3 regions of the Peribacillus sp. TH16 genome follow, and region 2 is predicted to be linked to each of the others. Evidence: riboswitches for the same ligand, from Rfam matches in the RefSeq annotation. Region 2 holds a riboswitch; each other region holds the start of a gene.
The links. Region 2 has a riboswitch for cobalamin ahead of metE (5-methyltetrahydropteroyltriglutamate--homocysteine S-methyltransferase). Riboswitches for the same ligand answer to the same signal wherever they lie in the genome.

Region 1 (11,119 bases), 1.6 Mb from region 2:
AAGTCATCACTCTGAAGTAGTGAAAAAGAATTTAACGACCCGCTTAAATCGTATCGAAGGTCAAATTCGAGGTATTAAGGGTCTTATCGAAAAAGATACTTATTGTGATGATGTTATTACCCAGATAGCTGCGACACAAAGTGCCATGAATAGTGTGGCAAAGATTTTATTAGAAGGTCATTTAAGAAATTGTGTGGTAGACCGACTGAATGATGGGGATACCGAGGTCATTGACGAAGTGCTAGTAACGATACAAAAATTAATGAAAAAATAAAGGAGAAGTGATTAGGGTGGAAAACGTAACATTGAAGGTAACTGGAATGTCATGTGGTCATTGTGTGAATGCAGTTGAAGGGAATGTAGGAAAGCTTTCGGGTGTAGAAAGTGTAAAAGTACATTTAGACGCAGGAAAAGTAGATGTTGCGTTTGATAATGAAAAAGTATCACTTGAAAAAATAAAAGAAACCATTGATGATCAAGGCTACGATGTTGAATAAGGAATAAGGGTGCTTTTAAAGCACTTCTTTTTTACAATATATTATACCCCATGGTGGTATAAAGGGGCGGGGATAAAGTGAGCAACCATATAAAAGAAACAAGTATGCAAATTTCAGGAATGACCTGCGCGGCTTGTGCAACACGAATTGAAAAAGGGTTAAATAGGATGGAAGGTGTTGAAGAGGCCACTGTTAATTTGGCCCTTGAAAAATCAGTCATTACTTATGATGCAGAAAAGTTAAGCACCCAGGACTTTGAAAAGAAAATTCAAGATCTTGGCTATGATGTGGTAAAAGAGAAAAAAGAGTTTACCATTACGGGAATGACCTGCGCGGCCTGTGCAACACGAATTGAAAAAGGGCTAAATAAGATGGATGGAGTATCCAAGGCCAATGTAAACCTGGCACTTGAAAACGCGACCGTTGAATATGATCCTTCTGAAGCTTCCCCAATTGATATTATTCAACGAGTTGAAAAGTTGGGCTACGGGGCGATCATCAAGGATGATAACAAGGAATCGGTGGATTTTCGCCAGAAAGAAATTCAAAAACAAAAGAGAAAATTTATTTTGGCCGTAATTTTGTCATTCCCGTTGTTATGGGCGATGGTAAGTCATTTTAGTTTTACTTCGTTTATTTATATGCCGGATTTCCTCATGAACCCATGGGTGCAAATGGCGTTCGCAACGCCTGTGCAATTCATCATTGGTAAGCAATTCTATGTAGGGGCATATAAAGCTTTGAAAAACAAAAGTGCGAATATGGATGTTTTAGTTGCAATGGGAACGTCCGCTGCCTATTTTTATAGTGTCTATCAATCGATCATCGCCATTGGAGTCCACCACCATACTGCACAACTATATTTTGAAACTAGTGCCATCCTTATCACCCTCATTCTTTTAGGGAAGCTCTTTGAAGCAAAAGCAAAAGGACGTTCATCAGAAGCCATTAAAAAATTGATGGGCCTTCAGGCCAAAACAGCGTTGGTGCTGAGGAATGGTGAAGAGCGCGAAATACCTCTAGAAGAAGTCATTGTTGGAGATACAGTTTTGGTGAAGCCAGGTGAAAAAATCCCGGTGGATGGAGAGGTAGTCGAAGGGAACTCTGCCGTCGATGAATCCATGTTAACAGGAGAAAGCATACCAGTAGATAAAAGCATGGGAGATACCGTGATTGGTTCAACCCTGAATAAAAATGGTTTTCTCAAAATGAAGGCCACAAAAATCGGAAGAGATACCGCTCTTTCGCAAATCATCAAGGTGGTAGAAGACGCTCAAGGGTCTAAAGCTCCAATTCAAAGGCTCGCTGACCAAATTTCTGGTGTTTTCGTACCCATTGTTGTCGGAATCGCCCTTTTAACTTTTCTCGTATGGATGATCTGGGTTAATCCTGGTGAATTTACACCAGCTTTTGAAGCGATGATTGCGGTACTTGTAATAGCTTGCCCGTGTGCTTTAGGTTTGGCTACCCCAACATCAATCATGGCCGGGTCAGGGCGTGCCGCAGAGTTCGGTATTTTATTTAAAGGCGGAGAACACCTGGAAACTACTCACCATATTGATACGGTTATTTTAGACAAAACGGGAACTGTTACTAATGGTACACCAGTGTTAACCGATGTCCTCATCGAAAATGGAATGGGTGAACAACACTTTTTATCTCTTATCGGGGCCGCTGAAAAACAATCTGAACACCCACTTGCACAATCAATTGTTCAAGGAATTCAAGAAAGAAAAATATCACTTGGATTGGTTCAGGAGTTCGAAGCTATTCCAGGTTACGGGGTAAAAGCTGTAGTGGATCAAAAAGTGTTACTGGTGGGAACACGGAAATTAATGAAGCAAAATAACGTGGATATTACAAATGCACTACCGGCCATGGAAGACCTTGAAGGGCAAGGTAAAACCGCGATGCTGGCTAGCATTGATGGTGAATATGCAGGTCTTATTGCTGTGGCGGATACCATAAAAGACACTTCTCAAACAGCCATAAAAAGGTTAAAAGAGATGGATATTCAGGTCATCATGATAACGGGTGATAATCAAAGGACTGCTCATGCCATAGGAAACAAAGTTGGCATTGACCAGGTCATTGCGGAAGTACTTCCTGAAGGGAAAGCGGAAGAAGTGAAAAAACTTCAAGCAGCTGGAAAGAAAGTGGCTATGGTTGGAGATGGAATCAATGATGCACCAGCACTTGCCCTAGCTGATATTGGTATGGCTATCGGGACGGGGACAGACGTGGCCATGGAAGCTGCGGATATTACTTTAATTCGTGGGGATTTAAACAGCATTGCAGATGCTATTCACATGAGTAGAAAAACCATGCGAAATATTAAACAAAACCTGTTCTGGGCCTTTGCCTATAACGTAATAGGAATACCGATTGCGGCTATTGGGCTACTTGCCCCTTGGTTAGCAGGTGCTGCCATGGCATTTAGTTCTGTATCCGTTGTAATAAATGCACTTCGACTGCAAAGGGTAAAGCTTTAAAGATAAAATTAATATTTTGGAGAAGCATTGGTACTCGTATCAATGCTTTTTTTAGTCTCTGTTAAATAGTTCTGTTGATATTTATAGTTGCTTGTTTTCCACTAATTTGACTTACAAGACACAGCATACTTACTTAGTGGAGAAGCACCCTTACATCTTATTGAAGGCCTATTGGAGTTAGCGACTCCTGTTCATGCAAAAGTATATTCAAGAGTTTATCAAGTTCTTGGCTCAAATGTAATGTTTTTGGTGAGGTGAATCCATGTTTCAAGGCTGTATTTATTAATTCTTTCCTCATTGTCTCTATTTTATTATGTAGCAGTTCCATACTTTCCAACGAAAATCCCCTCAAAACCTTTCCTTTATTGTAGTATATTTATTATTACATAAATTAGGATGATTTTAAATATTATAGTAAGTATTTACTTATTAAAAGTAAACAAATTCTGGCGGGAGCAATACAAATCTTCCTCACTATCATTCGATATATGTAATTACAGATAACTATTCATATAAAATTATTACTTCCATACATAACGAGCCGTTAAAAAACATCAGGACTTTAATTTGATATAGCATAAATTTGCAATAAAGAATATAATTTGTATTAGGTAAACTTTTTTTGATTTTATTTTCATATAGTGAATATCTCCATTTTGAGAGAGTTGTATTCGTAAAACTGTATAATTTAGGAGAATTTAATATTTGTTGAATTTTAAAGAGAACCTGTTTATTCTCCTTTTTACTAACTGTATTTCGTTTATTGCTAGATGGATAGGATTAGTAGCTGGGTTTATCAAAAATTACTTAGAGATGAAACTAATAAAGTGTTAAGAAGTAACAAATGGTTTCGACAAAATAATTTTAGGATAGACAAGCTCTATTATTTACTATGAAGATGAGGGAAAATTTCATATAGTATTGGAATGGGTATATTCGTTTAAAAGCGAATATTTAAAAGGGAAGCCGGTGCAAAATCCGGCACGGTCCCGCCGCTGTAATGGTGAGTCCTATGCAAGAAAGTCACTGGATAATATCCGGGAAGACGCATGGAGATGATGAACCTAAGTCAGAAAACCTGCCCGTTCTAAAAATGCTGTTAAACCTACGGGAGATAGGGAGGTGTTAGAGTGCTAGAAGACGAATTTGTTCTTAAATTATAAGCATTTCTGACCGTTAAATCTGGTTGGAAATGCTTTTTTATATTTCGTGATTTTTCAAATAGATAAAATTCCATAATTGAAGGTGAGAAAACATGTTTTTACTACGGTCTAGTTTATTCCATTCTTTTGTTGGACTACTAGTAATTTTCACAATTTTTGTTACTGGTTGCAGCAACACAACAATAGATCAAGAAAATACATCAAATAAAGATAAACAAAAAGTTGTTACTTTTTCATGGCCTGGGGATATAGGTGACTTAAATCCACACACATATTTTCCGAATGAGTTTTTTTCCCAGGCTATGGTATATGAATCCCTAGTTTATTACGGTGAAGGCGGAGAAATTCAGCCTTGGCTTGCAGAGAGCTGGGATATATCGAAAGATGGAAAAGAATATATATTCCATCTGAGGAAAGATGTTAAATTTTCCGATGGTTCCCTCTTTAATGCTGCAATCGTTAAGAAAAACTTTGATACCATTTTAGATAATCGCAAACAACATGAATGGGTGGAATTAATTAACCAAATCAAAGGTACTGAAATAATAGATGAATATACATTTAAACTTATTTTGAACAACGCGTATTATCCAACTCTTCAAGAACTAACTTACATCAGACCGTTGAGATTTGTAGGAGAAGCTGCTTTTCCGGACAGTCAAAACACATTTAAGGACGGACTCAAGTCTCCGATTGGCACAGGACCGTGGGTATTGAGCGAATATAAGAAAAATGAGTTTGCAGTTTTTAAAAGGAATGAACAGTATTGGGGTACTAAACCTAAAGTAGATAAGGTGGTTGTTAAAGTCATTACTGACGGTGAGTCAAGAGTATTAGCTTTTGAGAAAAAAGAACTCGACTTTATTTTTGGAAACGGAGTCATAAGCCAAGATTCATTCCAATTTTTGAAGAATTCAGGGCAATATGAAACCAAATTGTCAGAACCTACAGCTACAAGAACGCTTCTTCTTAATTCAAACAGAGAAGCGACTAAAGACCTTAAAGTTCGGTTAGCTCTCCAACATGCTTTTAATAAACAGGCTGTTATTGATAAGATCTTTTATGGTATGGAAAAAAAGGCTGATACTTTGTTTCCACCTACTTTGCCATACACGAAAATTAATATAAAGCCATATGAATATGATGCAGAAAAAGCAAAACAGTTATTGGATGAAGCCGGATGGAAACAAGTGAAGGGGAAACCATTTAGAGAAAAAGACGGAAAAGAATTGCAATTGGAATTACTGTTTAATAGTACAGACAACATCCAAAAGTCAATCGCAGAATTTACCCAAGGTGATTTTAGAAAGCTAGGAATAGATGTTAAGTTGACTAGTCAAGAAACTAATACTTTTTGGACAAATGCATTTCAAGGTCAATTTGATTTATTATTTACATCTACTTGGGCTGTACCATTTGATCCACATTCCTATTTAGCTTCTATGACGACAAATACGGAAAATGGTGGTCCAGATTATAACGCTCAATTAGGGTTGCCAGTAAAAAAAGAAATAGACCAGAAAATTAAGAAAGTATTATTAACTACAGACGAAGAAGAGAGAAAAATACTGTATTCAGAAATATTAACGACATTGCACGAACAAGCAATTTATTTACCGATATCTTATCAGTCTAATATAGCAGTGTATCAAAAAAACATTAGTGGAGTAGATTTTTTACCTCAAGAAGCTGAGGTCCCTTTAACTTCAATTGACGTTAATTGAAGTGGGGATACTTAAAAACAACTTAAGGAGTGCTACATGAGTTGGTTTATTTTTAAACGTCTCACAAGTTTAATTCCAATTTTATTAGGAATTTCGCTCATCACTTTTATCTTGCTTCACTTAATTCCTGGAGATCCGGCAGTAGCTTACTTAAGGGCGTCACATATACCTCCTACGGATGAGACAGTGGCAGCCCTTCGAGTTGAGCTTGGATTAAACAAGCCTTTATATGTCCAGTATTTTGAGTGGCTGGGAAAAGTGTTGCAATTGGATTTAGGGATGTCTTATGTGTCCAATAACTCTGTATGGGAAGAAATTGTGGTACATTTCTTCCCAACAGTTCAATTAACAATTGCTTCGCTTATCTTTATTGTTTTTATTAGTTTACCCTTAGGAATGATTTCTGCTATTTACAAGGGGAAATTTGTTGATCAGTTTAGCAGAATACTAGCCTTTGTAAGTGTCTCTATGCCAACCTTTTGGCTTGGCTTTCTCTTGATCTATTTTTTATCAGTAAAGTTAGATTTATTTCCTGTATTGGGAAGGGGGACTTTGGCTCATCTAGTGCTTCCTTCCTTGACATTGGCTTTTGCGTATATAGGTACGTATATGCGATTGCTTCGGGCTAGCATGCTGGGAAATTTGAATGAGCCATTTGTTGTTTATGCTAGAGCGAGAGGGTTGCGTCAAAGACTAATCGTTATCAGGCATGTCTTAAAAAAGTCCTTACTACCTGTGGTAACTGGACTTGGCATGAGCTTCGGTAACATGCTAAGCGGAGCGGTTATTGTTGAAACAATTTTTGCTTGGCCCGGCATGGGACAGTTATTTGTCACATCTATATTAAATCAAGATTATCCGATGATTCAGGGGTGTGTATTATTTATGGGCGTGATCTTTGTGGTCTGTAATCTTCTTGTGGATCTTACATATTCTTTCCTGGATCCTCGTATACGCTGGGAGGGAGAGAAATAAGAGTGGTGCAAAACGTGAAACGAAAGCTGATGACACATAAGCTCATGATGATCAGCATCATGATTATTTCCTTCCTGACAGTATTGGCTCTTTTTGCTCCTTTTTTGGCTCCTAATGATCCGAACTTGATTGATATCGTTCAGAAGCTGCAAGGGCCCTCCTCTCAGTTTCCATTGGGGACTGATCATTTAGGGAGATGTATTTTGTCCCGATTAATCTATGGAACACGAACCTCGTTGGGAACAGCTTTCCTTGTCATGGGATTAATGATGATTATTAGTATCCCACTTGGTATTTATGCAGGCTTTATAGGGGGGAAGGTTGATTATCTCTTCATGAGAATGTGTGACATACTCATGGCATTCCCAAGCTTTCTTCTGTCCCTTGCTTTAGTCGGAATTTTAGGACCGAGTCTTGACAATCTGATTTTGGCGATGGTGCTTGTCCAATGGGTTTTTTATGCACGCGTCATTCGAGGTATGGTACTTAGTGTAAAGGAGCAAAACTTTGTCTTAGCAGCCAAAATATGCGGGACACCAAGGAGTAGCATTATCATCAAACATATCTTACCTGCCATCATCTCTCAAGTTGTTGTATTAATCTTTATGGACATCGGAGGAGTTATTTTGGCAATTTCTGGTCTCTCTTTTCTAGGTCTTGGCATACAGCCTCCAGATGCAGAGTGGGGAATGATGATCAATGATAGTAAGCCATTTTTTAGAGAAACCCCTTCATTGATGCTGTACCCTGGGATGATGATCTTCATCGTTGTGATTGCTTTTAACTTGTTTGGCGAAGCTTTGAGGGATGCTCTAGACCTAAAAAAGGAATAGAAGGGAGGATGGAAGATGGGACAAGACCCCATTCTAACTGTAGACAAATTGAATGTTATTGTAACGACACCGTATGGAGTGACTCAAACTGTCCATGATGTCAGTTTTAAGCTGGAGGCTGGGAAAGTGTTGGGCCTTGTCGGAGAAAGTGGATCAGGGAAAACGATGACATGCATGTCTTTGTTAAATCTTTTACCTGAAAAGGCAAAGGTGGTACAAGGGAGTATCAAGTTTAAAAATATTGATCTTTTAAATGTTTCCACAGAAGACTTAAGGAAAGTACGGGGGAGTGAGATCGCTATGATTATGCAAAACCCTATGATCGCCTTTAATCCTGTGAGGACGATAGGGCGGCATTTTATTGAAACACTTAGAACTCATTTGCCCATAACGAAGCAGCAAGCGCGGAAAATGGCTGTGGAGTATTTAGAAAAAACGGACCTGCCTAATCCAGAGAATGTCTTGAAGCAATATCCGTTTCAGCTAAGCGGCGGGATGCTGCAACGGGTTATGATTGCGATTACCATGTCTTTAAGTCCATCTATCATCATTGCTGATGAGCCGACGACTGCACTTGATTCGACAAACCAACTCCAGGTTTTGAAACAGTTGGATAAGTTAAGGAAAGAATACAATACATGCATTTTATTAGTATCACATGATCTAGGGGTGATTGCTCAGTTAGCTGACGAAGTAGCTGTAATGTATGGCGGCTATATCGTTGAGAAAGCACCAGTGTTGAAGTTGTTAAATCGCCCAATGCACCCGTATACCAAAGTCTTGTTAGAATCCAGACTTGGATTAACAAGAAGAAAGATAAAGATTGAAAAATGTGCCAGCGTTTCGCGCCCCAATTTAATAAATAGTGAAAAAACATGCCCTTTTTTAGAACGATGTGAGGACGCAGATTATACATGTTCTAGTTATAATCTTGAATTTAAAGAGTATGAAAAAGACCATATAGTACGATGTGTAAAATCAAGATAATGAGTTAGGTGGATGAAGAGTGAGCTTGCTTGAGTTGAAAGGAATAAAGAAAACATACTTGTTGGGGAACCCTGTTTTTGGGAAGCGTAAATCAGTTGAAGCCATTAAGAGCATCTCTCTAACTATGGAAGAAGGAGTATGTTTAGGCCTCGTTGGAGAAAGTGGATCTGGAAAGAGTACCCTGGGCAAAATTATTCTGGGACTGGAAAAGCCGGATCAGGGAGAGGTATGGTTCCAGGGGAAGAGTCTTTATTGTTTAAAAGCAAAAGAATTAAAGGAGTTACGGCGAAATCTGCAAGTTGTCTTTCAAGATTGTTATAGCGCTGTTAACCCAAGACTAACGGTAGGGGAGATCATTGCTGAGCCGTTAAGAAATTACGAAAGGCTTACGTCTGTTCAAGAGAAAAAGAAAGTACAGGAGCTTTTGGAGATCGTTGGGTTATGCCCGGAAGTTATTCGTAAATACCCATATCAGTTCAGTGGAGGACAGCTACAAAGAATCAATATCGCAAGAGCGATTGCCTTAAAGCCAAAGTTAATTATTCTTGATGAGGCTGTAAGTGCTTTAGATGTTCTTGTTCAAGTACAAATATTAAATCTTTTGGCACAATTAAAAGAAGAGTTTCAACTTTCATATCTCTTTATTTCCCATGATTTACAGGCAGTCAATTACATCGCAGACCGTCTAGCGGTAATGTACAATGGTGAGGTTGTTGAATGGTTAGATGATTTGGAAAAAATTGAACGATTAAAACATCCTGTTTCTAAAAAGTTATTGTCTTCTGTGCTACCTCCATATCCGGGAATATTGTGATGCGTTAATTATAGGTTTGTGATGTGGGAAATTAGGTTAGTATCGGAATATTTGAAAAATCAAGTGTTTAAGCTCCGGCGTAAAGCCATTCCATCTCTTATACTGGTATATCTATATAGGATTCCGTTCTCCGTTGTTTTTATCAGTAATATAAGTGCCGATTTATTCTTTAATGGGGTCTAAAGTGAAAAACGCGATAGCGTATAATATCTGTGTTTTGTCGGCAGAATCTATCACCATCAAGTTAAAATTTTATGAAGATTATAAACCAGTACCTTATTCGAATAAAACAAAAGCCACCTATCATTAGAAGGTGGCTTGAATTTTTTGGGATTTTATTCAATAATAGGAAATCACTATTAACAATCTTTATTCAAAAACAACAGCTTATTCGGTTTGGTATAACGGTACTTCATTAAAAACGTTCAGCAATAAACTGTTCAGCTTTTTTTCAGTCTTTATATAAGGGGTCTGCAGTTTTTTGCGGAAAACATGCGCTAAGCAAATTCTAGAATAAAAAAGTGAAATTTATTATACTTTAGGATCAATTTTGTGTAACAAAAACTATTTTTCTTTTATTTTTCATCTGCTCAAATATGAACGGTTTTATGAGAGATTTCTAACTTTTTATACAAAACTAAACGTAATTATTCCTCAAAAACCTTTTTGCCTAAAACAAACCAGACATTATTGACGCCTTGTCCATTTATATCACCGGCCTGCTTATCTTTCACAAAGTAATAAAGTGGATGCCCTTTATAAGTTGTTTGCTTTTGTCCGTCATCTCTTATGATAGGTTTAAATTCTTTTTTGTTGAATCCTTTAGCGGAGATAATGTTATCTGCATGGAAAGGCGGCCAAATTTCACTACATTGACCTTTGCAATTACTGACGCCAGAATCATCTTTTGTGAAATAATAAAGGGTCATTCCTTCTTGGTCTGCTAAATATGTCCCTACTTTGTCTGATCTTAGCCTTTTAAGCTTGTACTTTTTTGACTCATCCTGAATTATATCCATGATGGAGAAGGTCTTAACATTCACACGTGCAATAGAGAGATCCCGATTTAATACATAAGCCCGGTCCCCGTCGTGGCTAAAGACAATTGCTTGTCTTGGTTCATTGAAACCGTCAATTGTTTTAACTACGCGGTGATCAGCGACATTGATTACGTCAATCGTATTGTCAGCTTTATTACTTGCAAAAAGGAGCTTGTTATCAGGCGAAAGAGAAGCACCATATGGCTCACGACCCACTTTGATTTCACTCTTTATATTGCCGTCAAGTGTATCAACTGCGGAAATGCTGTTGCGTCCGCTGTTCGCGGCATACAATGTACCTCCATCAGCAGTGATCGAAATTCCGCGAATCATAGAGAAACCTGATATTTCACGAATGATTCTCTGTGTTGGGGCATCAACGATGGATACTTTATCTCCTTGAAAGTTCGTGACAAAGATGTATTTTCCATCTGGAGAGACTTTTATGCCTTGTCTTGGTTGGGCGAAACCGGTAATGACGGCCATAGGTTTTCGTTTTTCCAAATCCACGACAGTGACAGAATTGTGTGCTTGATTGTTCACATACAATATCTTTCCATCAGGGCTGACAGCAGTCCCGAATGCACCTGGACC
Region 2 (11,119 bases):
GTAACTTACTCAGAGAGCCCATAAAGACGATCAAGTGCTGCACAGGATTTCCGCTACGATTGACCCCAATTGTGGTCATCCTAAAGGCTTTCCCAAGACGCGCTACCTCTCCGCCAATTGCACCAGCACCAAGAATGAGTATCGATTTCCCATTCAATTCTCATACTTCTATCTTTCTATCCCACAGCTCGTCTGCTTCATTCATGATAAGCTGTTTCAATTTCTTTTCGTACTGTAAAAGCATCCCAATCGTGTACTACCAAAATCCCGCGCTTCTCAATGACTTTAAAAGGCATTAATCCATACCTGCACTCATAACCATAACCCACTTTAAATTCGGTGCTTTCTCAATTGTCTCATCTGTTAAATCTTCGCCGTATGGAATTAAGATTTTTGCTTCACGAAGTGGTTCATCCTCTCAATCCCCTCGATAAATGAAATTCAAAGCAGGAAAGGTATCCTCCATCTGCTTTTGGATGTCTTCTTTTGGAATAATTATTGAAAGTACTAACATGTTTATCTCACCTTTTAATTAACATAAAAAAAACACGGGCTCTGTAAGTCCCGTGCAACTTTCTCTGAGGAGGTATTCCCTTAATAAAGCATATTCAGGTGTCCTCTTTTTGAGTTGGACAAAAGCCTTACCCCTGTTAAAAAAGGCTTTATTTTAATAAATTTGGATTTAAAGCACTTAGTTCCGGCAACATAAAAATGCCATCCCTTCGGATCAGAATGTCATCAAAGTAGATATCACCACCGCCATATTCAGGACGCTGGATCAAAACCATATCCCAATGTGTTGAAGAACGGTTACCATTATCAGCCTCTTGATAGGCTTGGCCAGGAGTTAGATGCAGACTGCCACATATTTTCTCATCAAACAAAATATCGTCCATTGGCTCCAAAATGTAAGGATTGATTCCAAGCGCGAATTCCCCAATAAAACGGGACCCTTCATCTACATCGAGAATCTCATTCATTTTAGAATTTTGATTAGAAACTGCTTTCGTGATTTTCCCCTTTTGTATGGTTAAAACTATGTCACGAAAGGTGATTCCTTGATATGTTGAAGGTGTGTTGAAGGCTACCCTACCATGAACACTCTCTTTTACGGGTGCCGTGAACACTTCCCCGTCAGGGAGATTATTTTTCCCAGCGCATATGACAGCCGGCATTCCTTTAATGGAAAAGGTGAGATTTGTCCCAGGTGAAACAATCCGGACTTTTTCAGTACGCTCCATCAATTGCTTAAGCGGTTTCAGTGCCACTTCCATTTTCCCGTAATCCATTGTGCACACGTTTAATAGAAAGTCTTCGTACTTTCTAAAACTCATACCGGCTTTTTGTGCTAATCTGACAGTCGGGTAATTAAGTAAAACCCAACGCCGGTTGTTTACATAGAAAAGAGTCGACGACTTCATCGCTTCCCCATGAAGACGATGCCTCTCTGCAGGAACTTCTGCCAATTCAGCATCGTTTTCTTCACTGGAGATGATTATTATCGCATCAATATCAGTATATTTCCTCAAAGTCCATTGTGATAAGGTATCAAGTTGTTCCTTCACATTCCCTTTTAACAAGTGTCGGCTTATTTCATCGTCTTCCAGTTCGACATATGGATATGCACCGATTCTGTATGTTTCATCAATCAGCTCTTTCAATAGCGGTTTCATGTTGATATGACCCCGTATCAAGATTCTCTCTTTTGGCTGTAATTGTACGGAATGATGAATCAGCCTTTCAGCAAGCTTGGTTATTCGCTTATCCTTCATCTGGCTGTACCTTATTTTTCTAGATCACGAAGAGTTTCAAGCGCTTCTTCGACATGGCCTTTGACTTTTACCTTACGCCATTCTTTAACTATCGTTCCTTCCTTATCAATCAGAAAAGTTGAACGTTCAATGCCCATATATTCCTTGCCGAAGTTCTTTTTTAATTTCCATACATCATATAATTCAGCAGCTTCTTGATTTTCGTCAGCTAGTAGCAGAAAAGGTAACCCATATTTTTCAATAAATTTTTCATGACGCGCCGCCGGATCTGGACTGATCCCTATGATGACAGCATTCAATTTCTCAAACTGCTCATTGTGGTCACGGAAATCACAGGCCTCCGTTGTGCAACCAGGCGTCATGTCTTTCGGATAAAAATATAAAACAACGTGTTTACCCTTAAAATCCGATAGGGAAACTTTTTCACCGTTGTTTGCAGGAAGTTGAAAATCCGGTGCTTTTTCTCCAATTTTAACAGTCATTCTTACCCCTCCATTTCTTTCATTATGGTAAGCGTACCCAATAATTGAAAGAAACACAACTTTCATTTATTCTTCCTTTCCTTCTGTTCTAAGTCAATCACTGTCCGGATCACAAACGCAGCCGGGAGAGTGTATCCAATGAACGCCTGGATTGTCGCAATCATCCTGCCCATGCCTATCGGGGCTATATCTCCATACCCTACTGAAAACATTGTCATTGCACTAAAATAAAAAGAAGTCTTCAGTTGCTCGTAAAAACTGCCGTCTAAACGATTGCCCATATCAAGAATCACCGAATGATTCTGAAGCTCGTATAATAAATAAATCAGTGCAAAACCTACTAATATCGTCGCATATAAATTGCCGAGCCATAGCATATCCTCTAGAGAAAACTTTTTTCCTCCCGACTCAACAAGAAATAACGTTCGAATGCTCATCACCATGCAAAAAATAATCCCTGCAATCAAGATGTAAAAAGTCATCCCCCACGCCTCATTTCAAAACAACCCACTCCCCCTATACATACTCCCCGTCCAAACAATATATTCTTTATTTAGGGGTCAGACCCCATTTCCCAACATTCACATCCTTAAACAAACCTAGGTGCACCAATAGTTTTGTCGATATAGGGCGGGGTCAGACCCCATTTCCCGAGACTTTTTTCCTTGTTGACCATTTTAGCCGGGATATGATAAGCTTGTCTAAATTTTTATAATAGTTTTTATTTTATAAATATTTGTTGCCTGCAGTTTAATTTACAGCGGGTTTGTGAAATTTCATATGTGGAAATAGGTTCCTAATTTTTTTAGGATTAAAAGGGAAGTCCGGTGTAATTCCGGCACGGTCCCGCCACTGTAATAGGAATGTTAGCGCTATGCAATATGCCACTGATTTTCGGATTGGGAAGGCCTGCCGCTAATAAGATTCCTAAAGTCAGGAGACCTGCCTGTTTCGACAACACTGTTTTAACCTACGGAGAATAGGGAAGTGTTAGGGACCTTATAATTTTAAGGGGTTTTTGTATACCCCTTTATTTTAAGCATTTCTAACTTTCTCTTTTGACGGTTAGGGGTGCTTTTTTTGTTGTTATTATATTTTTTAAAAAAAGAATGTAGGAGGATGGGAATATTGAAAAGTAGTAGTTTAGGGTACCCGCGAATTGGGGAAGATCGTGAATGGAAACGCACATTAGAAGCTTACTGGTCGGGAAAAATCGATGAATCGGAGTTTACGGCACAGCTAGAAGCCATCCGTTTAGGCAACTTACAAAAGCAAAAGGGCCAAGGTATAGATATTATTCCTGTCAATGACTTTACTTTATATGATCAAATGCTCGATATGTCTGTAATGTTCGGTCTTGTTCCTGAGCGTTATTCAGCCTATAAAGGCGGCACTGTTCCCCTTTCTGTATATTACTCTATGGCTCGCGGAAACAAGGATGAAGTTGCTTCTGAAATGACGAAATGGTTCAATACAAACTATCACTATATCGTTCCCGAATTAAAACCGTCGAAGCTGACTTTGACAGAAAATAAACCACTTGCTGCTTATCGCGAAGCCAAAGAAAAACTAGGAATTGAAGCTAAGCCCGTTTTAGTCGGACCTTATACTTTTATTACTCTGTCTAAAGGCTACAATAAGCAAGATGTACCTGGAATCATCCTTAGTCTCCTGCCTTTATACACACAAATTCTGCAAGAGTTAGAACAAGAAGGCGTGAAGTGGGTGCAAATGGATGAACCCTCCCTTGTTTCATCCATTTCTAAAGATGATATGCAAACTGTTACTTACTTATATGAAAAATTGAATGAAGCAGCTCCAAACTTGAACATCATGCTACAAACATACTTTGATGCGGTAGAGCACTACCAAGAAGTTATTGAATTACACGTTCAAGGGATCGGTCTTGATTTTGTCCATGATAAAGGGAAAAACCTTAGTAATCTTCAAGAATTCGGCTTCCCGAAAGACAAAGTGCTCGGTGCAGGTGTGATTGATGGGAAAAACATATGGCTTTCCGATTTATCGAAAAAGAAGCAGTTGATCAATACCCTCACAAAAAACGTAGCCGAAGACCAAATTTGGCTTCAACCCTCTTGCTCCCTGCTTCATGTACCAGTAACGGTTCGTAATGAGACGGCTCTTACTAAAGAAGTGCAACAGGCCCTTGCTTTTGCTGATGAGAAGCTTGAAGAAATCACTCTACTAGTAAAAGGTAGTAATCAAGGTGCCGAAGCAATTGCTGAAAAAGTAGCCGCTAACAAATTAGCACTTCAAACGTTAGCAAATTCAAACGCGCGAAACCATAAAGACGTCCAAACTGGTGTCGAACAGGCGAAGAGTCAAACAGCCGGCCGTCAGCTGCCATTTAAAGAGCGTTATCACAAACAACAGGAATTTTTCAAACTGCCTTTCCTTCCATCAACAACAATCGGAAGCTTTCCGCAGACAGCTGAAGTAAAACAAGCTCGCGGGAAATTCAAACGAGGAGAATGGACGGCTGCTCAATATGAAACATTTGTTAACGAGGAAATCAGCAAATGGATCGATATCCAGGAAGAAATCGGCTTGGATGTTCTTGTACATGGAGAATTTGAACGAACAGATATGGTTGAATTTTTCGGCCATAAACTGGGCGGATTCGTTTTCCTCGAAAAAGGCTGGGTACAATCTTACGGTTCTCGCTGCGTAAAACCGCCTGTTATCTACGGCGATGTTCATTTCATCGAGCCGATGACGGTCCGGGAAAGTGTGTACGCGCAATCCCTGACGAAGAAAACGGTAAAAGGAATGCTGACAGGTCCTGTAACAATTCTGAACTGGTCATTTGTACGTGATGATATTTCAAGGGAGAATGTTTGCTACCAGTTAGCTCTTGCCTTGGAAAAAGAAGTGAGAGCGTTAGAAACTTCCGGAATCAAAATGATTCAGGTGGATGAGCCTGCCCTTAGAGAAGGTCTGCCATTGAAAAAAAGCGACCGCGATGAATATTTAAAATGGGCTGTGAACTCCTTCCTGATTTCCACTTCAAGTGTGGAAGATACAACTCAAATTCACACGCATATGTGTTATTGCGATTTCAACAGCTTCATGGATGTCATCTCTTCCCTGGATGCCGATGTAATTTCCATAGAAACATCTCGCAGCCACGGTGAACTAGCTACCGCATTTGAGGAAAAAACGTATGAAAAGGGTATTGGTCTAGGCGTATATGATATTCACAGTCCACGGGTTCCTGCAGTCGAGGAAATGGTCGATATGATTGAACGAGGCATCAAAGTATTGGATAAAGATCAATTTTGGATTAACCCGGACTGCGGTCTGAAAACAAGGGGCGTTCCTGAAACCGTTGCTTCTTTGAAAAATATGGTGGAAGCCGCAACAATCGTTCGCAAAAACCTACTGGTCAATCAACAGTCAAATGACTGAAAAAGGTATTGATCTTACAAATGCTAATCCTATCCGGCAGTCACGGACTTTTTTAACAGATCTTGTTTTCCCACCAGATACGAATCATCACAACACCATCTTTGGCGGTAAGGTGATGGCCTATGTAGATAAAATCGCCTGCATTTCAGCAATGCGCCATTGCCGAAAACCGGTTGTGACCGTATCAAGTGACTCCTTTGACTTTTTGGCACCCATCAAGACAGGGGATGCGATTAACCTTGAGGCCTATGTCACCTGTGCCCATCGGACGTCGATGGAGGTATTTGTGAAAGTAGAGCGAGAGAACTTATTAACCGGCGAAAAGCAGCTTACAGCCCGTGCTTTTTTAACGATGCTAGCAATAGACGAAGATGGAAAGCCCACCCCCGTTCCTCAGGTATTTCCGGAAACGGAAGAGGAAAAGCAGCAATTTGTTCAAGCACAAGCTAGATATATTGAAAGAAAGAATAAGCGTAAATAAGAAAAATCCCTTCAACAGTGTTAATGTTGAAGGGATTTTTTTAGTTTCCGGCCCCTCGGTACCTTTTCACTCCCTGATTCCAAATGAAAACAGATACAGTGAAAAAGACAATCCCGATAACCGGTGTTGCAAATGCATAAACATACCACTCTTCTTTTCTAAGAAAATAAGAGGCTGGATACACGCCGACAAACGCAAATGGCAGCACCCATGTAAGTACAAACCGAATGACCTTGTTATAAATATCAACAGGATAGCGGCCGTAGTTCCCGATATTGTACATCATTGGCATGATTGACGTTTTCGCATCCGACCAGAACCCAATACTTGCAATTGCTACAAAGATGGACGCATAAGCAAGTGCCCCACCGATTGAAAAAATCACAAAGAGAATAGGGTCATACCAGACAAGCTCGAGATTCAACGAAGCACCCGAATAGAAAATAATGATCAGGCCGGTCACAACACCAAATAATGATTCAAGCTCAATTCTTTCCAAAATGACTTGAAACAGGCTGTGGATTGGCCTAGTTAATATTCGGTCCATCTCACCTTTAACGATATAGCGATCGTTAAAATCCCAGATATTAAAAAATGAAGAAAAAAGAGCAAATGGTATAAGGAAGAATCCGTATATGAAAATAATTTCTTCACGGCTCCAACCGCTTAAAAATTGCGTATGTCCGAAAACAACTAAGATAAATACCAGATTCACAACCTGATTCAATAGGTCAGAAAGAATTTCCATGAAAAAATCGGCACGGTACTGCAATCTCGTTTTCATATATTGGCTTACATATTGAAAAAACATCGATACATAGAACATCTCATCAACCTCCTTGAATAATCAGCTGTTTTTTTGCGACTATCCATAAAAGCTGAATTGGTATTATGAGAATGATGACCCAAATAAATTGCTGTAATAAGGCCATGCCGATATCGCCTGAGCTATAACCATTTGTGAAAATCATACTTGGTACATAGCTGATCCCTTGAAAGGGCAAATACTTCATTACTTCTTGCGCCCATATTGGGTAAAAACTGATTGGTAGTAACAGCCCGGAAAATAAATCAATGATGACTCTTTTTGCCCGGATCAACCCTGCGTTGTTATATAAGAAAAATGTAGTGATTCCCGTTAATAAGTTAATTTGTGTATTAATGATGAAACTGAACAGCAAGGAAATGCCGAATATTCCCCACGTTGCCGGTTCATGTGGCAATTCGATAGGAAAAATAAAAGCTACCAGCAGCATACCTGGAATGGAAAAGAAGAAGAAACGGAATATTCCCTCTCCCAGTCCTTGCATCGTCTTCATGCCTAAGTAGTTATAAGGTCGAATCATTTCGATGGCAACTTTGCCGTCTTTTATTTCATTAGCAATTTCACGGTCAATATTATTAAAATAAAAAGCACGCGCCATCCAGGCAACCGCTACATAGGTTGTCATCTGCATACTTGAAAGTCCTTCGATGGAGCTTTTATCCCCATATATCGCATTCCATAAGAAATAATAAGCACCAATATTGATGCTATAAATTAAAATACCGGTATAATAATCCGTTCGATACGCAAGCATCATCAAAAAACGCATGCGAATCATAGCAAGATATTTCCCCATGGTCCTCTCCCTTCTTGTCAGACACGTTGTTTCTTAATGGTACGAGAGTCAGACCGTGCCTTCTTCATAAATATTACGAACAATCTCTTCGATAGAGGTTTCATGAATTTTGACGTCCTTAATTTTAAAATGTGATACGACCGCAGAAACAAGCTGTGAAATATGATCGCTTTCCTCTTTCATCATAGCCATGTAAGTTTGATGTTTTTCATCGTATACCCAGTTCGCGGTAAACGGCAGCGGTAAGGATTGCAATTCGTGTAACTCAACTGGCTCAATAAATTGAAAGTGAACCTGTTTTTCCTCCGCCCAATTATCTTTCAAACTCTGCAGTTCCCCATCATAAATAATCTGGCCTTCATCAAGCATGATTACGCGCTCACACAAAGCCTCTATGTCTCCTAAGTCATGGGTAGTCAAAAGGATTGTCGTGTTATATTTTTTATTGATTTCTTTCAAAAACTCGCGAATTTTCATTTTCACGAGCACATCAAGTCCAATCGTCGGCTCATCTAAGAACAGCAGCGGTGGATTGTGAATCAGTGCTGCAGCAAGCTCACAGCGCATCCGCTGACCAAGTGAAAGTTTACGCACCGGTTTGTCGAGCAAAGGGCCGATATCGAGCGTCTTGATCACATGTTCCATATGGTCGTTATATTGTTCATCTGATACTTTGTAGACTTTTTTCAGCAACCGGAAGGATTCTTGGACTGCGATATCCCACCACAGCTGGGAGCGCTGACCAAATACAACCCCGATTGTCTGCGTGAACTTTTCCCGTTCTTTATGTGGATTCATGCCATTTACCGTAATTTCACCCGCTGTTGGCTCTAAAATACCTGTCAGCATTTTAATCGTTGTCGATTTCCCTGCACCATTTTCCCCGATATAAGCTACCATCTCACCCTTTTTTACAGTAAAATTAATATCGTTAACAGCAGGAACAATTTTATAATTTCTTGTAAGTAAATCGCGAAAGGCCCCTTTTAAACCAGATCGGCTTGATACCGACTTAAATTCCTTCCGCAGCTGTTTCACTTGAATTGCATCACTCATTCTATTATTTCCTCCGTAATCTCTTGTCCTAATGAATTAGTTTATCCAACCTCAGCTTTTTAGACAATAAAAATGCCTAGATGCAAAGGACTATTTTCAGGGCAAATTTTGGCGTTGCATGAGATACATATATAAAGGAGACAAGTATGCTATGAATATTAAACAATTATTACTATCCCAAATCGAAAAGGTCGTTATCGATCTTCGATATGATTTCCTTTACGAAGATGAATACGATGAAATATTATGCCAAGTTGTTCAAAGGGATTCCTCCGGATCGATTGAAAACACCCCCTTAAGCTTCCACTTGCATATTAATGAAGAAAAAGGAACCGGCCACCTTATCTTCTACCAAGCCCAAGGTGAAATCAAACGCCAAAGCTTTGACATCGAAAACCCTATCACCATCCTGAACATCCTATCCTTTATAACTGAAGTTTTGGGGTCAGACCCTATTTCCCAAACAAAATAAAATGCGAAGAAGCCTGCTGTTTCTAGGGTTTCAGCGTTTTTATTAGGGGCCAGACCCTATTTCCCAACCTTTCACCCCAGATTTCTGGCCAGAAAAGTGCTATGATTAAGAGGATTATGATTGTATTTTTAGGAGGTTTTTAGATTGGATTTTAGTAATTCAGAGCTTTTACATAAAGAAGCATTGGAGCATATTGTCGGCGGGGTCAACAGCCCTTCTCGTTCTTATAAAGCCGTAGGCGGCGGTTCACCGGTAGCCATGGATCATGCCAAGGGAGCTTACTTCTGGGACGTCGATGGCAACAAGTATATCGATTATCTAGCGGCATACGGGCCGATCATCACTGGCCACGCCCACCCCCATATAACAGAGGCGATTACAAAAGCAGCTGAAACAGGTGTTTTATACGGTACGCCCACTAAACACGAAGTCAAGTTCGCCAAAATGCTGAAAGAAGCGATTCCATCCCTAGATAAAGTCCGCTTCACCAATTCAGGTACTGAATCTGTTATGTCCACCATCCGTGTGGCCCGCGCTTATACTGGACGCGACAAAATCATCAAGTTTGCCGGCTGTTACCATGGTCACTCCGACCTTGTTCTCGTAGCTGCAGGTTCAGGTCCGTCCACGCTTGGAACACCGGACTCTGCTGGTGTTCCGAAAAGTATTGCACAAGAAGTCATCACGGTGCCTTTCAATGATATCGAGCCATTTAAAGAAGCGCTTAACAAATGGGGCAATGAGATTGCTGGTGTCCTAGTCGAGCCGATTGTCGGCAACTTTGGAATCGTCGAGCCAAACCCTGGCTTCTTAGAAGAAGTCATCTCTCTATCTCATGAAGCCGGTTCACTCGTTATTTTTGATGAAGTTATCACCGCTTTCCGTTTTATGTACGGTGGAGCACAGGACCTTTTGGGAATTCAGCCTGACCTGACTGCCCTTGGAAAAATAATCGGTGGAGGCCTTCCAATCGGCGCTTATGGCGGTAAAAAAGAAATCATGGAAACTGTAGCACCGCTCGGACCTGCCTACCAAGCAGGAACGATGGCAGGTAATCCAGCTTCCATGCTTTCTGGGATTGCATGCTTAGAAGTTCTAAAAGAAGAAGGTCTATACGATGAGCTTGATCGCTTAGGAAAAATCCTCGAAGAAGGTATCCTAAAAGCAGCTCGCCAATATAATGTCCCTATCACTACTAATCGCCTTAAAGGGGCTTTAACTATCTACTTCACAACAGAAAAAATTGAAAATTATGAGCAGGCAGAAAACACGGATGGCGAAATGTTCGGTAAGTTTTTCAAGCTTATGCTTCACCAAGGCATCAATTTGGCACCGTCAAAATATGAAGCTTGGTTCTTGACAATAGCTCACACAGATGATGATATCGCTTATACTCTAAAAGCGGTTGAACATGCATTCAAAAACCTAATATAAGAAATAAAAAAGCATAATTATGCAATTTTTATACACCTCCAAGATGCACATCATTCTTGGAGGTTTCTTATTTCCTTTAAATAAATCATTGAAATTGGCCTTTAAAGCATTTTTTCATAAAATTGACACTCATCCTCTCATCCAATCTATTGTATAAAAAATTGATTTCTGAATATTTAAATGATATGATATCAATACATTTATATACAATTTCTTTCAATCAATTAATAACTTAAACGTTTGTTTAAGTTTACTAATATTATCCTCGTTAAATCAAATGCTACAGGAGGTGAAAGGCAGAAAATAAGGGAAAACCTTATTCACGCCAAACATATGACTCAACAATGGACACCTGCTTCATTCAAAGAATT
Region 3 (11,119 bases), on a different contig from region 2:
CGCTTCCTTTTCAAAGACGCCAAAAAAGTCTCCTGTCCTGAAACGGATTGTTTGAAATGTATGCTCACCCCGTGGCAAATTGTTCAAAGTATATGTCATACTGAATGTATGCCTGAAACCAGGAAAGACAAGTGTTTTTCTTTGCATCCCCCTATTTTCCAATTCCTTCGGCAACTCTTCCTCTACCATCAAATATAAAAGAGGCAGCCTGTTTTTACGGGTAACAGTTAAAGCTATTTCTACAGAATCGCCTGCTCGGCATTCTCTTTTACTGACCTTTCTCTCAACGATAATGTTATTAATCGGATAAAAAAGTAGAATCGTAGAGTACACAGCGAACGGCAAAAATGTATAAAAAATAAACCAACTGACAAAACCGCCTTGAAACATCGCAAAAGAAAAGGAAATCGCTATAAGTAATAACAAGCCAATCACACTCATGTTTTCCTTTAAGATGCTGATCAAGTTCCGCATTAGGTCACAGCTCTCTTCACAGGCACTTGAATCGTCGCGACAATCTCGTGAATCACCATGCCAGCATCCACTCCCTCATAATTCGCTTCTGGCTTCAGGATAAGTCTGTGGGCAAACACGAACGGTACTAAATATTGCACATCATCCGGTAGAACATAATCTCTGCCCTGCAAAAGTGCATAAGCTTGGGCCGCCTTCATCAATGCAATCGATCCACGTGGACTCACCCCTAAATATACTCTCTCATGCGTACGAGATCGATTAGCCAAATTAACAATATACCGCTTTATCGTGTCATCCACTATCACTGCTTTAGCCTCTTCCTGTAAAGCTATTAATTCCTCTAAAGTAATAACAGATTCTAACTCTTCAAGTGGTGCGGCATATTGAGCTCGATGCAAAACCTCAATTTCTTCGTCAACACCCGGATAGCCCATTTTCATTTTTAATAGAAAACGATCCAATTGCGCCTCTGGAAGTGGGTATGTTCCTTCGTACTCAATGGGATTTTGTGTTGCCATAACGAAAAAGGGTTTCTCCAATCCCCTTGTAACCCCATCAACCGTCACACTTGCCTCTTCCATTGCTTCAAGCAAGGCAGATTGTGTTTTCGGCGAGGTCCGGTTTATCTCATCGGCTAAAATAATATGGCCCATGATTGGTCCTGGTCTAAAAATAAATTCTTGTTCCTTTGGATTGAAAATTGAAACACCCGTTACATCTGAAGGTAGTAAATCAGGTGTGAATTGTATACGCTTAAAGTTTGCGCCTATCGATCTTGCCAGTGCTCTGACCATGACAGTCTTACCTACACCAGGAACATCCTCCAATAAAACATGCCCCCCAGAAAGAAGTGCTACGATGCTCAGTTCTGCTATATCTCGTTTTCCAATAATCACTTTTTCAATATTCCCTAAAATCTTTTCCAGTTTTTGATTTACCTGCTTATAAATCATACTCTACCTCCTGAGATTACCCTATTACTCTTATATAACACCTATTATATATTCTTTATACTCGATATGCGTTTTACATTAACATCCAATTAAACCTTACATTGTAAGTTTACTAGATAATTCGCAAACCATAAACGAATTTCTCTAAAAATATTCATACTGCTTTAGGAAAAAGGTATGGTAAACTGTTGCTAAGTGAATATAAACCTTGCAGAAAAAGGTGCTGACTTGTCAGCTTAATAGGGAATTTGGTGTAAAACCGAAGCTGTTTCCGCAACTGTAAGTGCTAATGAAATAAGATAAATACCACTGTTTGAGGATAAAGATTCACATCGATAACCATTCATCCTGTTCAAATGGGAAGGTTCTTAGAGTAAAATGACGCACGGGCCAGGAGACCTGCCTTTTTTATCGTATTATGCTCTTCGGAAGATAGGAGGATTGTACGGCAATCTTCCATCTTTTTCTGTTACAGATACATAGGTGATTGATGCCGACCAATGCCCTTGGTCGGCTTTTTCTTTTGCTGAGAAAAGCGATACTGAGGTGATTCATCTAACTATGAAGAGGAGGAAGAGTTATGGCAAAAAAGGATTTTCGTTTTTTATGCTATCCATACATGCGCGAATCCGAGTCTACCGTCGATTATGAAATACGTACCGACTCTTTGACGACACAAATTGGCTTGGCCGCCTCGCTTACAAAGGATGTTCCGGATGTATACCGAGATTTAATGGAATTGTTGCCGATGGCTTATCATTTAAATGGTTCAGTCCGTGGGAAATTGGCCATTACCGACAATGATCTGAAACGTCTAAGTGCCATCTACGACCATTATGTCGCAGAAGTTAAAGAGCATATTGAGACATTCGTGCTTCCGCAAGGTTCAACCGCCGCCTGTGTTCTGCATACTTGCCGTAGTGAAGCCAAAAAGTCGGTCCGTGCTTTACACAAGGTTAGTTTAGAAATAGAAATCCCTGAAATTCTCTTTGATTACGCCCATTTGCTTGCAAATGTTCTATTCGTGATGGCTGTCTACGTCAATAAGCAACATGGTATTGAGGAGATTCCTTTTATCAGTAAATCATACCCAACCAAACCCATGAAGAAGAAAACGGAGGAATAAATAATGAAGAGAAGCATACGATTTAGTTGGATTTCCACCTTGATACTTGCCCTTTTCCTTACCGGATGTGGAGTAACGGATGACCAGACGGCAAAGGAAAAGAAAGACACTAATAAGACAGAAGAAGTCAAAGCCTATACCGTTACCGATGATACTGGAAAGAAAATAAAATTTGATAAAGTTCCGGAAACAGTAGTTTCACTTCAACCAAGTAATACAGAAATTTTATTTGAACTAGGGCTGGGAGATAAGGTCGTTGGCGTGACCGACTTCGATAATTATCCAGAAGAAGCAAAGGATATTGAACATGTTTCCGATTCGGTGAATATCAATGCAGAGAAAATTATTTCCTTAAAACCAGATGCCATTATTGCTTATACCATTGGTGATGAAACGACGATGAAACCACTTGAAGATGCTGGAATCCCAGTATTCATTATTAAATCCGCGACAAATTTTGATGATGTATATGGGGATATTGGGCAAATTGCTGAAGTCATGGGCGTAGCTGAAAAAGGCGAAGAATTGGTGAAAGATATCCAAACCCAAATTACAAGTGTTGAGGAAAAAATTGAAACATTAGATGAAAAGGAACAAACCTATTTTGAAATTAGTCCAGCTCCAGAAATCTATACAACAGGAGCGGAAACCTTCCAACAAGAAATTCTAAAAACTGCAGGCATTGAAAACATCTTTGCCGACCAAAAAGGCTGGGTTAAGGTTTCAGATGAAGAAATTGTCAAACGAAACCCTAATGCTATCATTACAACTGCTACCTTTGCAGATGATGCTGTTGATGAAATTAAATCCCGTAAAGGCTGGGAAGATATCAACGCCGTGAAAAATGATCAAGTCTATCTACTTGATGAAAATATTATGTCACGTCCTGGGCCAAGGATTGGTGAAGCTGTAGAACTCGCAGCAAAGACCATTTATCCAGACTTATTTAAATAATGCGAAAGAAGGATGTTCCAAAGTTCTTGGATCATCCTTTCCTTTTTTACCTCTGCTTCCCTAAGTCCATCACTACAACCACACACTCTCCTGGAGCAGCTGCCCTCCATCGCTAATCCCTTATATTTCTCTTTTAAGGTCTCCCTTTGCAAATAACGAACCACCTGCTCTTCTTTCATCTTTATGCTAAGATGAATGCAATCTAATCATAAAAAATTCGAGGTAATGATCATGTATAAAAAATTCTTTATATGGGTCTTAGCAGTCGCCCTTCTTTTAGGAATTCTTAAAACCTTTCTAGGTATGTAGCAAAAAAACAGCCGTATGGCTGTTTTAAGAACACAGGTATTCACATACCTTTTAAAGCAATGTGAGAACTTCATTGAAAGTAAAAACACAGCTTATAAAAACATTAGTTTTGAAATTTATTTCAAAGGACCATTTAACTTTAGTTAAATGGTTTCCTTTTTATTTAGGCTCCGTTATACTACATTGTTGTTTTTTCCAAAAAAAGAAGACCACCCGAGTGCCAACTATTTTACATGTTTTATAAGTATAAAAACTTTATGCCCATGAATACGTGACTATTATGGAAAATACATTTCTTTTCCCCATAAAATAGTAACCTTAGACTTTCACTAATCCTTCCAATTATTTATTAATCAAACGATTGATTAAATTTTAAAAAAACAAAAAAGCCAATATCGTTTAAGTGTTTTCCCTAAAGAGATTGTAGTATTAAGTTGGACTCCACCCGCACTCTTAAAAATACTGTGCGTTACCTGTAATCAATTCTAGATCATAAAAATGTTTATTTTGAAACTGCTCATGAAAACATTTCAGAAAGAAAATCGAAAAAGGACATCCAAATGAAAGGATGTCCTTTTTCCAGCAAATATAATGCTGATTTATTACCTATAGCCGTTGATTAAAACGATCCTTAGGTGAATATGAAACGTTAAAACCGCTAACTTTGAAAAGTATCAAACGGAGCATATCTCTTAACTAGTAATCCCCATGCAGAGTAATCGATATTCTTTAAAGTTCAAAGCTAGAGCCTCACATCATGAGTCCATGTCCTTATATAACTCGTTCCAAGAAATGTTTCACAAATCGATCTGCATCTACTTTTGTACAGACGCGAATCCTTGCCACACCTTCATGTTGACCGATTGTTCTACCTGTCTCTTCTCCTTCAGTCACAACCTTAACGTTCATCCATTCTGTAGTCACAAAACTTGGATCAATCACAACTCCAACTGCGAGTGGATCATGAAGAGCACAACCTCCAATACCTGGATTGAAAGTTTCATAAGACTTCATATAAAATTCGGTCATTTCTGCAAAGAATTGGGCAGTCCCTTTTCCAGTCGAACGCCATTCATCAAGCTTTGATCTTAGTAAAAACGTTTGATGTGTTACATCAAGTCCCACAACGGTGACTGGTATCCCTGAGGAAAACAAATAATCAGCTGATTCAGGATCAGATACGATATTGGCTTCAGCGTAAGGCGTTACGTTGCCTGGTACTTTTACTGCACCACCCATTATCACTACCTCTTTAACAAGTGAAATAATTTCTGGTGCTTTTTTAATGGCCAAAGCGATGTTAGTTAATGGTCCAACTGCAATAATCGTTATTTCATGAGGGCGACTTTTCACCTGATTGATTATAAAATCGGTTGCATTTCCCGGTGATGCTTGAATAGTTGGTTCATTCTTAAGTGTATTTCCTAAACCGTCTTCTCCATGAACATGCTTTGGATACTTTTTCTTCATTCCACGCACCAATGTTTGATTGGCTCCTTTATAAACAGGAATATTCTTTTCTACCTTTTCCAAAACTGCCAGCGTATTACGAGTCGATTCAGCTACGGACACGTTACCAAAGCAAGTTGTAAAGCCTAGCACGTCCAATTCAGGAGAGTTTAATGCGTATGCCATCGCTAAGGCATCATCAACCCCAGTATCAACATCAAATATTATTGGTTTCATATATTTTCCCACTTTCTTTTTAAACGGATTACGATGATAGTACCGTTGACAAAATTTCTTATACAAACACTGGATCTTACAATACAGTTACTTTGGAAGCACCCTAGTGATTGGATACATCTACATCCGTTACATCCCATTTTTTCTTTTCTTATGTATTAGAGAAACCGGTTTTCCAACTAAATTTTAGCATTCAATTAAAGGTTATTCCACGGAAAGTTTAAGAATATTTATAATAGACAATTAAAAAGAAAAACAGATAATCCCCACAATTTAGCAGTAAATACATGAAAGAAATGATCCAAAATGGTACAACCTTGTTGGGTGATCCAGTTGGTGAACCTCACCTTGCCGGTTTTCATCTGATTTCTTAAAATATTTAAAGATATTTACTTAAATGTATTCTTGACTAGTAAATACTTATATTGGATTATTAATTCAAAGATATTTATTTAAATTCAATATCCGTGATTTCATTTTTAAAATAGGCCAAATAGTTGAAGGCTATAAATAGATAGTTAATATGAGGTTACCAGTATAAAGAAAGTTGTTACATTCTAATTAGTTAATGGATATTCAAGGTGGAAAAAAGATGAAGATGTTAAAGTTAATTGAAGATTATCCTTCTACGTACAAAAAGGGAACAAAGTTCTTTATTATTTCCGATTCAGAGTTCATAGGAGTGAAAAGCTATGTATTACTTTCCGAAGATTTGCGAGGTAAAATCGTGGTATCTGAAGAGGAATTGAAAAATAAATTTGTTTCTATTAATTAGGATTCGTTTATTCTTTTTCTCTTTATACACTTCCCTTTAGCCAGCAATCATTAATTAGTGCATGTAATTATTAAAGTTTAAACTCTTTTAATTCAACATTTTAGGCTCACTTCCTCCCTAAAACATTCTCATCACAAAAAAAACGAGGAATTTTCATGTCCGAAAATCCCTCGTTTTTTCTTATTTCAAATCTTCAATTGAATCAATATCGACATAATCTGGTACGACCAGACCATTTTTTGTTCCTTTTAGATTTGGTCCAAGGTCAACCATGTCATCTTTATACTTATTATAGTATTCAAGATGTGTACCCGGGAGCCATGCAGCCACCATTGCGTCCGCACTTCCGTTTGCAACGCCGGCAAACATTGGTCCGACTTCAACTTGACTTAATGTTACGTCATAACCATTCTGTTCCAGAACCTTGCCAATCACATTTGTGCTGGCAATTTCAGTGTCCCATGCAACATAAACCAGTTTGATTTTTTCACCATTTCCTGATTCAGCACCTTTGGTCCATTCGGATACTTTGTCCTGATTTTCTTTTATCCATTTTTCTGCTGCTTCTGAAGGAGACATACCTTCAGTAACTTTGACCATTACATCTTCCATATCTTTAGTATCCCAGAAGAATTGATCAAGAATTTTATAAGCGCCTGGGGCATCTTGCTCAAGGCCTTTTCTGGCAATCGAATTAATATTTTCAGCCCCGCCAAAGGATTCATTCGGATCTTCGAGATATTTCAAGTCATATTTCGAGAACATCCAATGCGGTGACCATCCTGTAACCACGATTGGTTCTTTTTTATCAATCGCTTTTTTCAATTCAGCAACCATTGCCGCTGAAGACCCTTCAACCAACTTCCAATCATCCAGCTTATAATCATCTATAGCCGTTTTAGTCAACTTCATCAATCCTGCTCCAGGTTCAATTCCGATGATTTCATAATTGGCTTTGGCAGCAAAACTATTTTTATCCCCTTTTACAGCCGTATCTTTTGTAAAAGTACTGAATAGTGCAGTACCCACAACTAGTAGGGCCAGTATTGTAAAAATGATTTTCCGGCTAACGATATGTTCGTAAGCTGGTTTACGAAGGTTTTGCGTGATACGATCGAGTATGATTGCAATGATTACGATGGATAAACCTGCTTCAAATCCTTGCCCAACATTTATTTGGCTAACAGCCCGGTAGACATCCGCCCCAAGTCCGGGTGCTCCAACCAATGAAGCTGTAACTACCATGGATAGTGCCAGCATGATGCTTTGGTTAACGCCTGCCATGATTGTTGGAGTAGCCAATGGTATTTGTACCTTGAATAACTTTTGGCTGCTGGTCGAACCAAAAGCATCCGATGCCTCGATCAAATCATTGGGCACTTCCTGAATCCCAAGATTGGTCATACGGATCGTCGGTGCGATTGCGAAAATGAATGACGCAATGATCCCCGGCACTACCCCTATTCCAAAGAATAATATCGAAGGAATCAAATAAACGAATGCAGGCATCGTTTGCATGAAATCCAAGATTGGGGTAACGATCTTGCGCACCGTTTTATTTTGGGCACACCATATTCCGATCGGTATCCCTATAAGGATGGTTAGGAATCCTGACAATATAACGATAGCCAGTGTTTGAATGCTCGATTCCCAATAACCAAGATTATCGATCAATAGTAAGCTAATAAAAGTAAATATCCCTAATGGCCATCTGCTTGTATAGGTAACCAGAAGGGTTAGGACGATGATTAACACGATGGATGGTCCCGCACTCATTACATCGACCAGGATATCCAATAGACCCTCAATCCCATTCGTAATAAGTGTAAATAATCCAGCAAATACAATAGTTATCCAATCCACTAAAGAATCGACCCAAGCTCCCAGTGGGATTTTCGGAATATTCATTGAATTATTCACTCTCCATTTCATTCAAGGAATCTTTATTACCTGCTAAAGCGCCAATTACGGCCCCACGAAGAAGAATTCCTTTAATTCTATTCTCATCATCAATGACTGATATTGGCAGACTTGAAGTTGCCATCACATCCATAAGGTTTCCAAGCAATTCATCCTCTTTAACAGTTGGGATATCAGTTGTCATTACTTCAGAAATCGATTGGTTATTGCTCATTGCCTGACGAGCCTGTTCAGCAGTCACGGCCCCCAATAACTTCTTCTTTCTATCCACAACAAAAATGCTGGAATACCCTTGTTTACGCATAATTTCCAGCGCAACCCTCGGACCTCTGTCTACTGCGATCTTCTCCGGCCGTATCATCACATGAGAGGCTGTAAGTACCTTAGATAGATCAACATCTTCAACGAACTTCTCGACAAATTCATTGGCTGGATTCATCATGATTTGTTCAGGTGTTCCCAATTGAATCACACTTCCATCTTTCATTAGAGCAATTCTATCTCCAATTCTTAATGCTTCATCAAGATCATGGGTAATGAAAATGATCGTTTTTTTGTACTGATCTTGGATTTCCAGCAATTCATCCTGCATATCTTTACGTATTAATGGATCAAGAGCACTGAAGGCTTCATCCATCAATAGAATATCAGTATCGCTTGCGAGTGCCCGAGCTAACCCAACCCTTTGTTGCATTCCGCCACTAAGCTGTGATGGAAGCTGATTTTCGTAGCCTTTTAATCCAACGGCTTCAAGAGCCTTCATCGCTTTTTCTTGACGTTTTGTTGGATCTACTTTTTGAATTTCGAGCCCAAACTCAGCGTTTTCCAATATCGTTTTATGCGGAAATAAAGCAAAGTTCTGGAAGACCATGCTTATTTTCTTTTGCCTGACTTCTCTTAATCGGGCAGCGTTCATCTTCACGATATCTTCATTCCCAATTAAGATTTCTCCAATTGTTGGATCAATCAAACGATTAAACATGCGGATTAAAGTTGACTTCCCACTTCCGGACAGCCCCATAATGACAAAAATTTCACCAGGGTAAATTTCAAAATTGACATTATTAACACCGACTGTTTGTCCTGTTTCTTTCAATATTTCTTTCTTTGTTTTACCCTGCATCAATAAATCTGTCGCTGCTTTTGGAGATTTGCCAAATATTTTCGAGACATTTCTGACTTCTACATACGGCTTCATCGAGTCACCTCATTCTAATATTTGCCCATATGATATTCAGTTTTGCTGAATTCCCCCGTTTTATGCGAGTAATCAATATAAAAACATAAGTACCTTGAAATAAATGAAAATGGCTATAAACGATACGTCCTATATTTTTCTCTGTCCCGTATCAGTTTTCTTAAAAAAAAGCGGACTTGACTCAGTTTAATGATCGCCAGCTTGCACTAGACACAAAGTGCGAAAAAATAATTTATAATTCCCATAAGTATATTGCTTGAAACATATATGTGTGATTAATTGAGCATTTTAAGTAGGGAAAAGAGGTGTAATCACATCTGGGGAAACTAGCAGGCACAGCATATACCAACTGAAATATAAATGATTTTCACTTAGAGTTTTCTTTGATCCAATCAATGGACTAAACATCTAACCCCTGAAGTACTTCATAACCTAAACAAAGGAGGAAGTGACGCTTTCACTTAACATAAAGCGCATAGGAAAAAAATTTATATTCCCATAAGTAATTCAATATGTGTCTAATAAATTGAGCATTTCAAGTAGGGAAAAGAGGTACAATTATAACTGAGGAAACTAGCAGACACAGCATATACCAACTGAAATATAAATGGTTTTTCACTTAGAGTTTTCTTTAGTCTTTGCACTTGACTAAACATATAACCCCTGAAGTACTTAATTACCTTAACAAAGAATGAATAGAAATTCAAATGACGTGGGGCGGAAAACTAGCGTATGCATGTTAGAATGGTGCCCCATATAAAAGGGCCACCTACCCTCTGTAAACCCTTATCTATCAACGGTTCAAGCCATTACCGAAACGTCAAAAGTAATTTCCTGCAAACTTTTTTAAAAAAATGAAATTGTCCCACAAGCGATGGGGACGCTTTGCGGTCACTGTTAAATAAATCTAGTGGGTATTGAGAGGGTCTTTAGGGGTGCACAATGGACTTCATCCGCCTATGTGTCTCCAGAACAACTACTTGCCTACACTCCTTCGTCTAGTCATAAAGAAGAGTCGGCTAAGTTAGACTCAAGGCCGAAAATAAAAAACGAATCAATAACAATGAAGTGAAGTAGTTATTTCTGTGCGTGTAATATGGAAGATGAAGCAAGAGTTTTGAAGCTAAAGAGCGCTCAGGCAAAAAAAAACGAACTTACACTTTTAGAAGTTCGTTTTTACTTTTTATGAAGAAACAGATACTTCTATATTAATAGCATTGAATACATTTGTAACACGTGCACCTTTTAACTCAATCCCTTTTCTCTTGGCTGCTTCTTCAATACAAATAGTGACTCCTTTAGCGGTAGCTGTTTCACGCCCTTGTGATCCGCCTAGTACAATAAGTTATTTAAACGAATAAAGCCCTAAAGCTAAAACAGATAAATAAGTTAAAACCGTATCCTATTCAATATGATACGGTTCTAACTAATGGCAAGCGCAGTCAATGAAAAGAAGGGCAATTATGTTGTGGATACGGGCACGTTTTGCAGAATTCCACCTTCTACGATCACTTTTCCACTTTTAAGAACAGTATCAACTAGATTTACTGCATAGTTATACTGTAACGTTTGGTAATTTGGTGCATCAAATAAAACAAGATCTGCCTTTTTTCCTACTTCGATACTTCCGATTTGATCAGCTCTTCCAATTGCATGAGCTGCATTAATCGTACAAGCCGTTAAAACTTCTGCTGGTGTCATTTTCATCGTCAAACATGCTA

Region 1: it holds a riboswitch for cobalamin, as region 2 does, so the genes downstream of both, nikA (nickel ABC transporter substrate-binding protein) here and metE (5-methyltetrahydropteroyltriglutamate--homocysteine S-methyltransferase) in region 2, are expected to answer to the same signal.
Region 3: it holds a riboswitch for cobalamin, as region 2 does, so the genes downstream of both, JFV29_RS29885 (hypothetical protein) here and metE (5-methyltetrahydropteroyltriglutamate--homocysteine S-methyltransferase) in region 2, are expected to answer to the same signal.

The regions. Positions count from the first base shown of each region.
Region 1 is NZ_JAEKEM010000002.1:401,707-412,825, reverse strand. It holds gene JFV29_RS01965 (metal-sensitive transcriptional regulator) at 1-274, shown strand, start outside; gene copZ (copper chaperone CopZ) at 291-497, shown strand; gene JFV29_RS01955 (heavy metal translocating P-type ATPase) at 602-2,989, shown strand; gene JFV29_RS01950 (aspartyl-phosphate phosphatase Spo0E family protein) at 3,147-3,317, opposite strand; cobalamin riboswitch at 3,901-4,089, shown strand; gene nikA (nickel ABC transporter substrate-binding protein) at 4,245-5,876, shown strand; gene nikB (nickel ABC transporter permease) at 5,913-6,851, shown strand; gene nikC (nickel ABC transporter permease subunit NikC) at 6,854-7,684, shown strand; gene JFV29_RS01930 (ABC transporter ATP-binding protein) at 7,700-8,671, shown strand; gene nikE (nickel import ATP-binding protein NikE) at 8,691-9,485, shown strand; gene JFV29_RS01920 (beta-propeller fold lactonase family protein) at 10,133-11,119, opposite strand, start outside.
Region 2 is NZ_JAEKEM010000002.1:1,956,527-1,967,645, forward strand. It holds gene JFV29_RS31355 (NAD(P)-dependent oxidoreductase) at 1-157, opposite strand, end outside; gene JFV29_RS31360 (hypothetical protein) at 296-391, opposite strand; gene JFV29_RS09530 (aminopeptidase) at 663-1,772, opposite strand; gene bcp (thioredoxin-dependent thiol peroxidase) at 1,784-2,254, opposite strand; gene JFV29_RS09540 (potassium channel family protein) at 2,317-2,736, opposite strand; cobalamin riboswitch at 3,028-3,218, shown strand; gene metE (5-methyltetrahydropteroyltriglutamate--homocysteine S-methyltransferase) at 3,374-5,683, shown strand; gene JFV29_RS09550 (acyl-CoA thioesterase) at 5,676-6,164, shown strand; gene JFV29_RS09555 (ABC transporter permease) at 6,205-6,990, opposite strand; gene JFV29_RS09560 (ABC transporter permease) at 6,995-7,786, opposite strand; gene JFV29_RS09565 (ABC transporter ATP-binding protein) at 7,835-8,842, opposite strand; gene JFV29_RS09570 (hypothetical protein) at 8,994-9,314, shown strand; gene JFV29_RS09575 (glutamate-1-semialdehyde 2,1-aminomutase) at 9,459-10,748, shown strand; gene JFV29_RS09580 (glutamate synthase-related protein) at 11,082-11,119, shown strand, end outside.
Region 3 is NZ_JAEKEM010000011.1:258,322-269,440, reverse strand. It holds gene JFV29_RS29895 (DUF58 domain-containing protein) at 1-474, opposite strand, end outside; gene JFV29_RS29890 (AAA family ATPase) at 474-1,430, opposite strand; cobalamin riboswitch at 1,632-1,851, shown strand; gene JFV29_RS29885 (hypothetical protein) at 2,050-2,556, shown strand; gene JFV29_RS29880 (ABC transporter substrate-binding protein) at 2,560-3,510, shown strand; gene JFV29_RS29875 (nucleoside hydrolase) at 4,591-5,505, opposite strand; gene JFV29_RS29870 (hypothetical protein) at 6,098-6,280, shown strand; gene JFV29_RS31300 (glycine betaine ABC transporter substrate-binding protein) at 6,461-8,188, opposite strand; gene JFV29_RS29860 (quaternary amine ABC transporter ATP-binding protein) at 8,193-9,398, opposite strand; partial or broken gene JFV29_RS31510 (hypothetical protein) at 10,630-10,740, opposite strand; gene hutI (imidazolonepropionase) at 10,860-11,119, opposite strand, start outside.